One region of the Comamonas squillarum genome, then DNA from elsewhere that is predicted to be linked to it. Evidence: predicted binding sites of a transcription regulator. Region 1 holds the regulator's gene; each other region holds the start of a gene.
The links. Region 1 encodes NrdR, which represses ribonucleotide reductase genes. Its sites were predicted from a motif close to CACNANATNTNGTG; they were not measured.

Region 1 (4,086 bases):
ATAAACCCATTGCCCCAGGCCTGTGCAGCCTCGGCTACACTAGCCGGGTACGCGACTGGCGATAGACATCTGTATGACCGGATTGTTGACGTGGAATGCAGGCCCGGCCTGCAGCAACCACCGGGGAGCGTACCGTGCAGTGCCAGGGCGAGCGCATCGCCCCCCGCACCCGCCACGTGTTAGCCGTGCGCCTGGGCAGCCCCTGTTTTCGCCAACCTCACTGTTGGCAGGCAGGGCTCACTTCTGACTCCAACGACCGCCATGTACCAACGTAACATCCTTGTCGAACAGACCGACGCAGAACTCTTTGCGGCCATCCAGGCCGAAAACCAGCGCCAAGAGCAGCACATCGAGCTGATCGCCAGCGAAAACTATGCCTCCCCTGCCGTGATGTGGGCCCAAGGCACCCAGCTGACCAACAAGTACGCCGAAGGCTACCCCGGCAAGCGCTACTACGGCGGCTGCGAATTTGTCGATATCGCCGAGCAGCTGGCCATCGACCGCGTCAAGCAACTGTTTGGCGCAGATGCTGCCAATGTGCAACCCCATTGCGGCGCATCGGCCAATGAAGCGGTTTTCCTGGCTTTCCTCAAGCCCGGCGACACCATCATGGGCATGAGCCTGGCCGAAGGCGGTCACCTGACCCATGGCATGCCACTGAACATCTCCGGCAAGTGGTTCAACGTCGTCTCCTACGGCCTGAACGAAAAGGAAGAGCTGGACTACGACGCCATGGAAAAGAAGGCGCACGAGACCAAGCCCAAGCTGATCATCGCTGGCGCATCCGCTTACTCGCTGGAAATCGACTTTGCCCGCTTTGCCAAGGTGGCCAAGGATGTGGGCGCGATCTTCATGGTCGACATGGCCCACTATGCCGGTCTGATCGCCGCTGGCGAATACCCCAACCCCGTGCCCCACGCCGACGTGGTGACCACGACCACCCACAAGAGCCTGCGCGGCCCGCGCGGTGGCGTCATCCTGATGAAGGCTGAGCACGAGAAGGCCATCAACTCGGCCGTGTTCCCCGGCCTGCAAGGCGGCCCGCTGATGCACGTGATCGCAGCCAAGGCCGTGGCCTTCAAGGAGGCGCTGACGCCTGAGTTCAAGCAGTATGCCCAGCAGGTCAAGACCAACGCCCGCATCGTGGCCGAGACCCTGACCGAGCGCGGCCTGCGCATCATCTCTGGCGGCACCCAAAGCCACGTGATGCTGGTGGACCTGCGCGCCAAGGGCATCACCGGCAAGGAAGCCGAAGCCGTGCTGGGCGCTGCCCACATGACGATCAACAAGAACTCCATCCCCAACGACCCGGAAAAGCCGATGGTCACCAGCGGTATCCGTATCGGTACGCCCGCGATGACCACCCGTGGTTTCAAGGACGAAGAAGCGCGCCTCACGGCCAACCTGATCGCCGACGTGCTGGACAACCCACGGGACGAGGCCAACATCGCTGCCGTGCGCGCCAAGGTCAACGCCCTGACCGCACGCTTCCCCGTCTACCGCTGATCTGACCTGCGCCCGCGCCTATGAAATGCCCCTTCTGCAGCCATCCCGATACCCAGGTGGTGGAGACCCGTGTTGCAGAAGACGGCGGCTTTGTACGGCGCAGGCGCCAGTGCGGCAACTGCGAAAAGCGCTTTACCACCTATGAGCGGCCCGAGGTCAGCCTGCCGGTCATCGTCAAAAAGGACGGCCGGCGCATCGACTACGACCGCAGCAAGCTGCGCGGCTCGTTCAGCCTGGCGCTGCGCAAGCGCCCGGTCCCCATCGACAAGGTGGACCTGGCGCTCGAGCATGTCGAGGACAAGCTGCGCACCTTGGGTGCGCGTGAGGTACAGACGCATTTGATCGGCGAGCTGGTCATGGCCGAGCTGCAAAAGCTCGACAAGGTGGCCTACATCCGCTATGCCAGCGTCTACCGCAGCTTCGAGGACATTGACCAGTTCAAGTCCATCGTCGACGAGGTAACGACCCCGCCGCCCGAGCCCAAGAAAGACAGCGCCCGTAAAAAGGACTGAGGCACAAAAAAATGCGAACCCCTGGGTTCGCATTTTTCTTTGGAGACCAGCCACGGAGCCGGCCCGGGCTGCGCCTTGTCAGTCTTGCGGCGCCTCGGCGGCAATCGGCCCCACCGCCTGCACCACATCGCTGTTCTGGGCGCGGTGGCGCAGCGCATGGTCCATCAGCACCATGGCCAGCAAGGCCTCGGCAATCGGTGCGGCGCGGATGCCCACGCAGGGGTCATGCCGGCCCTTGGTGATGACCTCGGTACTCTTGCCCTCGGTATCGATGGACTCGCGCGGGCTGATGATCGAGCTGGTGGGCTTGATAGCGATGCGGATCTCGATGTCCTGGCCGGTGCTGATGCCGCCCAGAATGCCGCCGGCATTGTTGCTGCGAAAGCCCTGGGGGCTGAGCGAGTCGCCATGCGTAGTGCCGCGCTGGGCCACGCTGTCAAAACCGGCACCAATCTCGACCGCCTTGACGGCGTTGAGGCCCATCATCGCGTAGGCGATGTCGGCGTCGAGCTTGTCATACAGCGGCTCGCCCAGGCCGACCGGCACGCCGCTGGCCTGCACGCGGATCAGCGCGCCGCAGGAGTCGCCCGCCTTGCGCAGCGCATCCATATAGTCTTCATAGCGGGTCACATCGGCCACCGGCGCAAAAAACGGGTTGTTAGGCACATGCGCCCAGTCCTCAAAAGGCAGGGCCACCTCGCCCACCTGCAGCATGCAGGCGCGGAACTCGGTACCGAACTTCTCTTTGAGCCACTTTTTGGCCACGGCGCCAGCGGCCACGGTGGGCGCGGTCAGGCGGGCCGAGGAGCGGCCACCACCACGCGGGTCGCGGATGCCGTACTTGTGCCAGTAGGCATAGTCGGCATGGCCGGGGCGAAAGCTCTGCGCAATATTGGAGTAGTCCTTGCTGCGCTGGTCGGTATTGCGGATCAGCAGCGCAATCGGCGTGCCCGTCGTCTTGCCCTCGTAGACGCCCGAGAGGATCTCCACGCTGTCGGGCTCATTGCGCTGGGTGACAAACTTGCTGGTGCCGGGGCGGCGGCGGTCCAGGTCCTGCTGGATATCTGCCTCGCTCAACGCCATGCCCGGTGGGCAGCCGTCAATCACGCAGCCAATCGCGGGGCCATGGGATTCGCCAAAGTTGGTAACAGTAAATAAGGTGCCGAAGGTATTGCCGCTCATAGCCCGCCATTATCACTGATGCCGGTGCCCCACGCAGCCCCACAGGGCTCACCAGCGGGGCGGGTCACCGCCAGGCGGCTGGCCGGCATGGGGCCAGCCGCCTGGCAGGCCCTGCAGCACCGCACTGTGGCGCACCGCACGCAGGCGGCCAAAGCCAGTGTCCATCTCTTCCAGATAGGCGTCGGGCGGCGCGCCGCTGGGTGCCGTAGCCGCCGCAGCGGCTACCGGCCGCTGGCCCATGGACTGCAACCACTGTGCGACGCGCGCCAGCGACACCTGCACATGCCAGCTGCCGCCCTGCTTTGCCTGGCGGTAGAGCGCAGCCTGGATGCCAAAGGCCAGCAAAAAGCCCGCGCTGTAATCGAGAATCTGCAGCGGCAGCGCCCGCAGCCCCGCGCTGCCAAACGCCTGGCCCTCGGCCCAGTTGATGCCGCAGACGGTCTGCACCAGCGAATCAAAGCCGCGCCGGTCGGCCCAGGGGCCGCTGCGGCCATAGGCTGACAGGCTGGCATAGACGATGCCCGGCCGCTGCCGGGCGGCAGACTGCGGATCCAGCCCCAGCGCATCCAGCGCGCCCGGCCGGTAGCCTTGCAGCAGCACATGGGCCTGATCCAGCAACGCGGCCATCTTTTGCTGGCCTGCCGGGGTTTTCAGATCCAGCAAGGCCGAGCGCTTGCCCCGGCTCATATCGGCAATGGCCTCGATATTGGGCAGACCCGGCCCATTGAGCATCAGCACATCGGCCCCTTGCGCCGCCAGGCTGCGGGCTGCCACGGGCCCCGCCAGAATGCGGGTCAGGTCCAGCACGCGCAAGCCAGCAAGCGGCCGGTGCTGGGCAGGCGCGGGCCCATCGCGGGGCGCGGCGGGCTGGTCGCTGTCCAGCTGC
Region 2 (4,086 bases), 550 kb from region 1:
CCCCGGATCTCGCTGCCCAGCGCACGGATACGGCCGCCGTTGATGCCGATACCGGCGCGCTGCGAGACGTACTTGACGATGGCGCTGGTGGTGGCATTGATGCTGTCGAGGCTGTCATCGCACTCGATCAGCACGCAGGAGCTGAACTGGCGCAGCGGGGTGCGCACGCCCGACATGATGGGCGTGGGCAGCGAAATCTTGAAGCGCGAGACGGCGTCATAGAAGCGCTTGATGTACTGCAGACGGCGGTCGGCCGGGTACTTGGCAAACAGGCTCATCGCCACCAGCACATACAGAATCTGCGGGCTCTCGTAGATGCGCTTGGTCACCCGGTTTTGCACCAGGTACTTGCCTTCGAGCTGCTTGACGGCTGCGTAGGAGAAGTCCATATCGCGCCAGTGGTCGATGAAACCATTGATCTCGTCGTACTCTTCGCGGCTGTAATCGGCCAGCAGGTGCGGGTCGTACTTCTTGAGCTCGGTGAGCTTTTGCACATGATCGTACAAATGGGGCGGCTCGAACTGGCCAAAGGCGATCTTGCGCAGGTGGAAGATGGCCAGGCGCGCTGCCACGTACTGGTAGTCGGGTGCGTCTTCGGAGATCAGGTCGGCCGCAGACTTGATGATGGTCTCATGGATCGCATCGGTGCGGATGCCGTCATAAAACTGGATATGCGACTGCAGCTCGATCTGGGAGACCGACACATTGCTCAGGCCTTTGGCCGCCCAGTCAATCACCCGGTGGATTTTGTCGAGGTCGATAGGCTCAACGCGACCGTCACGCTTGGTGACTCTCATAGTGCTTGTCTGGTTCATTTGCGATGTTTCTAATGGGATAAAAAACGCAGGACCACGGGCGCAAGACGCGGCAGTCCCGCGCCAAAACGCGCCAGGCATGGCTGGCGCGTTTTGGCTGGAGCGAGACCAGCATCAAACAACCTGTGGGGGAAGCGGTGGACACTACATATGGTGTCTATGGGCTTGAGTGTACGCTACCTGTAGCGTTCTTGGCAGCAGAAAATCAGGCTCGATTTCTGCTAGGCACTGGCGGACTGGGCGAAGAATGCTGCAAAATCAACGCGCAGAGCGCCGGTAAATATATGTATCCGGGCGGGCACATTCCCGGTGATGAAGAGGGGCATCATCCCCCGATGTTGATGGCGATCACCATCTGGTTGATCGCCTGGGCCATCAAGCCATAGACCAAGCTGAATGGCAGGCGGTACCTTGCCCTTTTGCAGCACCGCCCAAACGAAAAACCTGCTGCACTTGCGTGCAACAGGTTTCGATAAGGATGGTCGGAGCGGTGGGATTCGAACTCACGACCCTCTGCTCCCAAAGCAGATGCGCTACCAGGCTGCGCTACGCTCCGACTAAGCCGCTATTGTATATCGAGCTGGAGCCACTTCCGGCAAAAAATGATTACTTTGACAACTTTTCATCTGCTGGGGCGGTTGGCGAGACAGCCGCCCTGCCCGCTGCGCAGCAAAACCGAGAGGGCCGCGCCACCCGCCGTGCATGAAGCAGCATGTGAAAGATGCTTGCCGGCGCGCCATCAGGATAAACCGCGCCATATCGCGAATTGCCAAGAATTGCCAAAACAAAAAACCTGCTGCATTTGCATGCAACAGGTTTTTAAATGGAATGGTCGGAGCGGCGGGATTCGAACTCGCGACCCTCTGCTCCCAAAGCAGATGCGCTACCAGGCTGCGCTACGCTCCGACTAAGCCGTTATTGTAACCAGGGTTTGGCAGCTGCATTTCGTATTTGACGATTTTTTTACAGCGGCCACCACCGATGCGGTTAACGTTGTTGGGTCGGTGCCGGGCCACGGCCAGGCAGGTGACGGAAAGTGATGCGGCCCTTGCTCAGATCGTAGGGCGACATCTCCAGCGACACCTTGTCACCGGCCAGAATGCGAATGTGGTGCTTGCGCATTTTGCCGCCTGTGTAAGCGATCAGCTCGTGGCCGTTGTCCAGCTTCACGCGAAAGCGCGAATCGGGCAGCACTTCGGTCACGGAGCCTTGCATCTCAATCAGTTCTTCTTTAGCCATATAAGTCGACGAATCCTTGTCTAGTGGTGCATGTGCGAAACCGGTTCGCCATGCTGTTCTCAGTGCCACCAACAAGCGGTGGCTCTCTCCATGGTTCGGGAGGGCCTTGCCAACTCTCGCCACCCAAGGGGCAAGGGCCTTCAAGGCAACCAAGTGGAAATCTGCCAGCCCGACAACGGGGCGCAACAGCCAGCATCCCACACAATATTGACGGCGCAGCTGCCAGGGCAGCCAACGCCTCCAAGCTATAAAAGCTTGCAAAGCTCTCTATTGTACTATGTTGCTGCCAATTCCGCTGTGGCTTGTCTCGTATAAACGCCGCCGGTGATCCGCAGGCCCGCATGGCTGTGCTGGCAGCAGCAGCGCCGGCGCATCGGCTAGCATGGCGCATGCATGCGCGGCTGGCTCCAGGCCGTGCAACCCGATGGCTCCCGCCCCTTCACCAACGAACACCATGAATGCTGCATCCCCCCGCTACTGGCTGATGAAAAACGAGCCGGACGACTATGCGATCGACCATGCGCTCAGCGCCCCCGATGCCACCATTGCCTGGGATGGGGTGCGCAATTACCAGGCGCGCAACTTCATGCGCGATGACATGCAGGTGGGTGACGGTGTGCTGTACTGGCATTCGAGCTGCGCCGAGCCCGGTATTTACGGCATTGCCCGCATTGCAGGCCAGCTGCGGCCCGATACCAGCCAGTTTGACCCGCAGTCCAAATACTATGACCCCAAGTCCAAGCCGGAGGCCCCGCGCTGGTTGATGCTCGATGTGCAGGCGCTGCGCAAGATCAGGCCGATCACGGTAGCTGCACTGCGCCAGTACCCAGAGCTGCAAGAGATGCGCGTGCTGCAAAAAGGCAATCGCCTGTCGATCACGCCGGTGGACGAGGCGCATTGGCGCTTTATCATGGACCTGGTCAAGGCCCAGGGCTAATGCGCGCGAGGCGCGCTGCCAGCCCCCGTTGGCGGCAAGCGCTGCTGCATAATACAAAACCCGTGAGCTGCCCATGCAATAAGCACCGGCAGCTATTTTTTTGATACTACCTTTGCGCCCAGGAATCCCCATGGCTTTTGCTGACAACCTCCAGTCCCTGCCCTCCATCGACCATATCGCCGAGCTGCAACTGATCGCTGCCGATGGCCAGGTGGCGGCCACCATTCCCAATGCACCGGGCAAAGCCGGTTCGGTCAAGGTCTACAACGCGCTGGCGGCCAAGCATGGCGGCATCAATGTGGCAGCGGCCGAAGAAGGCCTCACGATCTTTGCCGAGCACACGGATGACGCCAAGGCCCGCCCCGGCGCGCATCCCAATATTGATCGCCTGATGGAGGTGATCGCCTCCGGCAAGGGCTATACCGTCAAGATCGTCTCGGCCTGAGGCACCTGGGCCGCTTGCAGCGCCGGCGCAGCTGCTGGCTGGCCGGCATAGGCGGCCACAAAGCGCTGCAGCATCTGCTGGGGCACGGGCGTGTCGCTCAGCTGCGCGAGCATCGCCGCCGGGTCAAAACCTTCAGCTTGCAGCACCTGCGCGCGCAGCTCGATGCAGGCGGCAGCCACAGCCGGGCTGAACTCCGGATGGAACTGGGTGGACACCGCATGGGGCCCATAGCGCACGACCTGGTGCGGATCATGGGCCGAGCGGGCCAGCACCCGGGCGCCGGGCGGCAGCTCCAGCACCGTCTGCATATGGGTCAGGTTGGCTTTGAAGTGCCGGCCTGAGCCAGCGAGCAAGGCCTCGTGCTCTGCGCCTGGCAGCAGCGCAATATCCAGGCACCCCATCTCGCGCCCCTGGGGGTGGTAGTCCACCCGGCCGCCCAGCGCATGGGCCATCAGCTGGTGGCCGTAGCAAATGCCAAAGAGCGGCATGTCCCGCGCCATCGCCTCCCGTATCCATTGGGCGGTCGCCTCGCTCCAGGGCAGCAGGTCCGTCACCATGGCCCAGGAGCCGGTGATGATCGCAGCGCTGTGTGCATCATGCGGCGGCAAGGGTTCGCCCTCGAACACCCGCACCACCTGGAAGGCAGGCCC
Region 3 (4,086 bases), 2.1 Mb from region 1:
GCATACAGGGCCTTGAGTGCGTGGGGCACGCGGTCGATGGGGCGCAGCGAGCCATCGAAATGCTTGAGGTCCATGACCATCACATCGTCCCACAGGCCCAGCGCTTTGAGGTCGCGCACCAGGTACTGGTTGATGACGGTGAACTCGCCCGAGAGGTTGGACTTGACCGAGAGGTTGCCAAACGAGGGCTCGATCGAGGCATCGACACCGACGATGTTGGAGATGGTGGCGGTGGGCGCAATGGCCACGCAGTTGGAGTTGCGCATGCCGTCCTGCGCGATCTTGCGGCGCAGCGCCTCCCAGTCCAGGCGCATGCTGCGGTCGACCTGCACATAGCCGGCCTGGCCGCGCGCCTGGGCGAGCAGGTCCAGTGTGTCCAGCGGCAAGATGCCTTGGCTCCAGAGCGAGCCGGGGTAGCTGCTGTAGACGCCGCGCTCGCGCGCCAGCTCGGTCGATGCCCAGTAGGCGTAGTAGCAGACGGCTTCCATCGAGGTGTCGGCAAACTGCACGGCCGCATCGCTGGCGTAGGGGATGTGCAATTGGTAGAGGCTGTCCTGAAAGGCCATGATGCCCAGGCCCACCGGGCGGTGGCGCAGGTTGGAGTCGCGTGCCTTGCCCACCGCGTAGTAGTTGATGTCGATGACGTTGTCGAGCATGCGCATGGCCGTGGCGATCGTGCGCTTGAGCTTGTCATGGTCAAGCGCCAGGCCGCCTTGGCCGTCGTCCTTCAGGTGGCGTGCCAGGTTGACCGAGCCCAGGTTGCAGACGGCGGTTTCCGTGTCGCTGGTGTTGAGCGTGATCTCGGTGCAGAGGTTGGACGAGTGCACGACGCCGGCATGCTGCTGTGGGGAGCGCAGGTTGCAGGCATCCTTGAAGGTGATCCAGGGGTGGCCGGTCTCGAACAGCATCGACAGCATCTTGCGCCACAGATCGACCGCGGGCACGGTCTTGCTCAGCGCCAGCGCGCCGCTGGCCGCCTGGGCTTCGTAGGCGGTATAGGCACGCTCGAAATCCTGGCCAAAGCGGTCATGCAGATCGGGCACATCGGAGGGGGAGAACAAGGTCCACATGCCTTTTTCCATGACCCGTTGCATGAACAGATCGGGGATCCAGTGGGCGGTGTTCATGTCGTGGGTGCGGCGGCGGTCATCGCCGGTGTTCTTGCGCAGCTCCAGAAACTCCTCGATGTCCAGATGCCAGGTCTCCAGGTAGGCGCAGACGGCGCCCTTGCGTTTGCCGCCCTGGTTGACGGCCACGGCCGTGTCGTTGACCACCTTGAGAAAGGGCACCACGCCTTGCGACTCGCCATTGGTGCCCTTGATGCGGGCGCCCATTGCACGCACCGGCGTCCAGTCATTGCCCAGACCGCCGGCAAACTTGGACAGCAAGGCGTTTTCGCGGATCGCATCGTAGATGCCGCCCAGGTCATCGGCCACCGTGGTCAGGTAACACGACGACAGCTGCGAGCGCAGGGTGCCGCTGTTGAACAGGGTGGGCGTGGATGACATGAAGTCAAAGGACGAGAGCAGGTCATAGAACGCGATGGCGCGTGCATTGCGGTCGTCCTCCTTCAGCGCCAGGCCCATGGCCACGCGCATGAAGAAGGCCTGGGGCAACTCGATGCGCTGCTGGCGTACATGCAAAAAATAGCGGTCGTACAGGGTCTGCAGACCCAGGTAGTCAAACTGCAGATCACGCTCGGGCTGGAGAGCGGCGGCCAGCCGGTGCAGGTCAAAGTCCAGCATCTCGGGGGCGAGCAGTTCGTGCTCAACCCCTTGCGCGACAAAGCCGGGGAAGTAGCTGCGGTAGGCCGCGCCCATATCGGCACTGCTGACGTCCTGGCCGATCACTTCGCGCGTGATGGTGTGCAGCAGCAGGCGCGCGGTGACAAAGCTGTAGTCCGGGTCCTTTTCGATCAAGGTGCGGGCAGCCAGAATGGAGGCCTTGAACACCTCGTCCATGTGGACGCCGTCATAGAGGTTGCGCAGGGTCTCGCTGAGGATGGGCGCGGGGTCGACGTCCTGGCCCAGGCCCTGGCAGGCTGCGGCAATGCGGTCATGGAGTTTTTTGACATCAAGCACCACCTGCTGGCCCCGGTCCTGCACATGCAAGCTGGCATGGGCCGGCGTGTGCTGGGCCTGGAGCTGGGCACGCTCCTGGTTGCGGCGCTCGCGGTACAGCACATAGGCGCGTGCCACCTCATGGTTGCCGCCGCGCATCAGGCCCAGCTCGACCTGGTCCTGCACATCTTCGATATGGAAAGTGCCGCCGCCCGGGCGCGAGCGCATCAGCGCGCGCACCACCGTGTGGGTCAGGTTCTCGACCACTTCGCGCACACTGGCCGATGCCGAGCCCTGGCTGCCATGCACGGCCAGGAACGCTTTCATGATGGCGGTGGTGATCTTGGGGGGCTCGAAAGGGACGACTGCTCCGTTGCGCCGCATGATCTGGTAGTCCGGCAGTACGGTAAATCCATCCAGGGTGCGCGAGCTGGCGGCCGGTGCGGCTCGTTGCTCGGAAAGCGAAGCAGCGCTCATGATGTCCTCTCTGTGGTGCGTGAAAAGCCGGAGAAACAGCGCTGTGCATGCCGGTATCACTGAGCCGCTGGATACCACCTCACACTACATATAGTGTTTTATTAAGCGCTGGACACTACCTGTAGTGTATGGCGCAATGCATGGTTTGTGTGTAGTGCCGATGACCATGCTGCGCAGCAAAACGGCGGCTACTGCGCATGGCGTCGTGGTTTGCGCCTGCAAACCACCACTGTGCGTGTGTTTCTGCGCCATCTGCGTTGCAGAGCCTGCGTAAAACTTAGGCATTGCATCTGAAAAAAAATTTTTCAGATGTGGGGAAATTGCTGTGTTTTTGAAGTGCGCATGCCATCAGCTGCATGCGGATGCGTGAAAAATGCAGGCTGTTTAGAGGGTTGGCCTATAGCCTGATTTAGAGCTGCCAATACGGGCCAGCAAACCAACGGTTTGCGGTTGGAACGAGGCACACCGCCGCAGGCCGTACAAGCGTAGGGCAAGGTGGGGCAACGACGATCAAGGGGGGTGTTGCTGGCTCTCAGAGATGCAGTGAGGCAGGAAACATGGATGCCGGCCAGGCCAGATCCTGCTGCAGCTGGGGCCACAAAAATCCTGGGCCCGGGTCGTTCTTGCGGCCTGGCGCAATGTGTTCGTGGCCGGCGATATAGGCGATCGCATACTGGGCGCGGATCTGCTGGCACAGCTGCACCAGACTGTGGTACTGGGCGGGCTCGAAAGTCTCGCCCTCCAGGCCTTCGAGCTCGATGCCGATGGAGTCGTCATTGCAGCGCGGCCGGCCGCGCCAGAACGACTGGCCGGCATGCCAGGCGCGCTGGTCGGCGCTGACAAACTGCCACACCACGCCTTGGCGCGTGATGAAGAAATGCGAGGACACCTGCAGGCCCCGGATGCTCTGGAAGTAGGGGTGCGCATCCCAGTCGAGCTGGTTGGTAAAGAGCCGCTGCACATCCCCCGTGCCGTAGATGCCCGGCGGCAGGCTGATCGAGTGGACGACCACCAGATCGATGCATGCCCCCTCGGGCCGGGGACTGTAATTGGGCGAGGGGCAGTGCATGGCCGTGCGCAGCCAGCCTTTTTGCCAGAGCGCAGCTTGCGGCGCGGTGGCAGCGTGGGGAGCGGGGGCGCCGGGCGGCGTCTCGGGCAGATCTTGGGGCATGGCGTTGGGCCCCTAGGGCTGCACCCCATCGCTGGGGTCATGGATCTGCAGCCGCTCCATGCGGTAGCGGATCTGGCGCAGGCTGATGCCCAGGCGGTTGGCCGCTGCGGTGCGGTTAAAGCCAAACTCCTGCAGCGCGCGCACGAGGATGTCGCGCTCGATGCCATCGAGCCAGGCCTGCAGATCGGCGGGCAGATCCTGTGGCGGCGCAAAGCCGTGGAGGCGCTGAGGCGCGACGGCTGCGGCCTTTGGCGCGGGCGTGGGCTGCTCATAGGCAGGGGCCGGCTCTGCAGCCTGGCTGTGCACGGGCGCCGGATGCGCGGCATCGGCCCGGGCCGGCTCCACATCCAGAAACGCGCCATCGCTCAAGGCGACCGA

Region 2: the regulator NrdR is predicted to act here: its motif matches at 958-971, upstream of nrdA (class 1a ribonucleoside-diphosphate reductase subunit alpha).
Region 3: the regulator NrdR is predicted to act here: its motif matches at 2,620-2,633, upstream of N4T19_RS20705 (ribonucleoside-diphosphate reductase subunit alpha).

The regions. Positions count from the first base shown of each region.
Region 1 is NZ_CP104377.1:1,508,380-1,512,465, forward strand. It holds ZMP/ZTP riboswitch at 42-204, shown strand; gene glyA (serine hydroxymethyltransferase) at 262-1,506, shown strand; gene nrdR (transcriptional regulator NrdR) at 1,527-2,018, shown strand; gene aroC (chorismate synthase) at 2,097-3,200, opposite strand; gene N4T19_RS07020 (CoA transferase) at 3,249-4,086, opposite strand, start outside.
Region 2 is NZ_CP104377.1:960,942-965,027, forward strand. It holds gene nrdA (class 1a ribonucleoside-diphosphate reductase subunit alpha) at 1-797, opposite strand, end outside; gene N4T19_RS04510 (hypothetical protein) at 1,007-1,201, shown strand; tRNA gene N4T19_RS04515 (tRNA-Pro) at 1,295-1,371, opposite strand; tRNA gene N4T19_RS04520 (tRNA-Pro) at 1,645-1,721, opposite strand; gene infA (translation initiation factor IF-1) at 1,803-2,054, opposite strand; gene N4T19_RS04530 (EVE domain-containing protein) at 2,479-2,991, shown strand; gene N4T19_RS04535 (DUF2322 family protein) at 3,122-3,436, shown strand; gene N4T19_RS04540 (glutamine amidotransferase) at 3,409-4,086, opposite strand, start outside.
Region 3 is NZ_CP104377.1:4,548,739-4,552,824, forward strand. It holds gene N4T19_RS20705 (ribonucleoside-diphosphate reductase subunit alpha) at 1-2,537, opposite strand, end outside; gene ampD (1,6-anhydro-N-acetylmuramyl-L-alanine amidase AmpD) at 3,070-3,708, opposite strand; gene N4T19_RS20715 (sigma-54-dependent transcriptional regulator) at 3,721-4,086, opposite strand, start outside.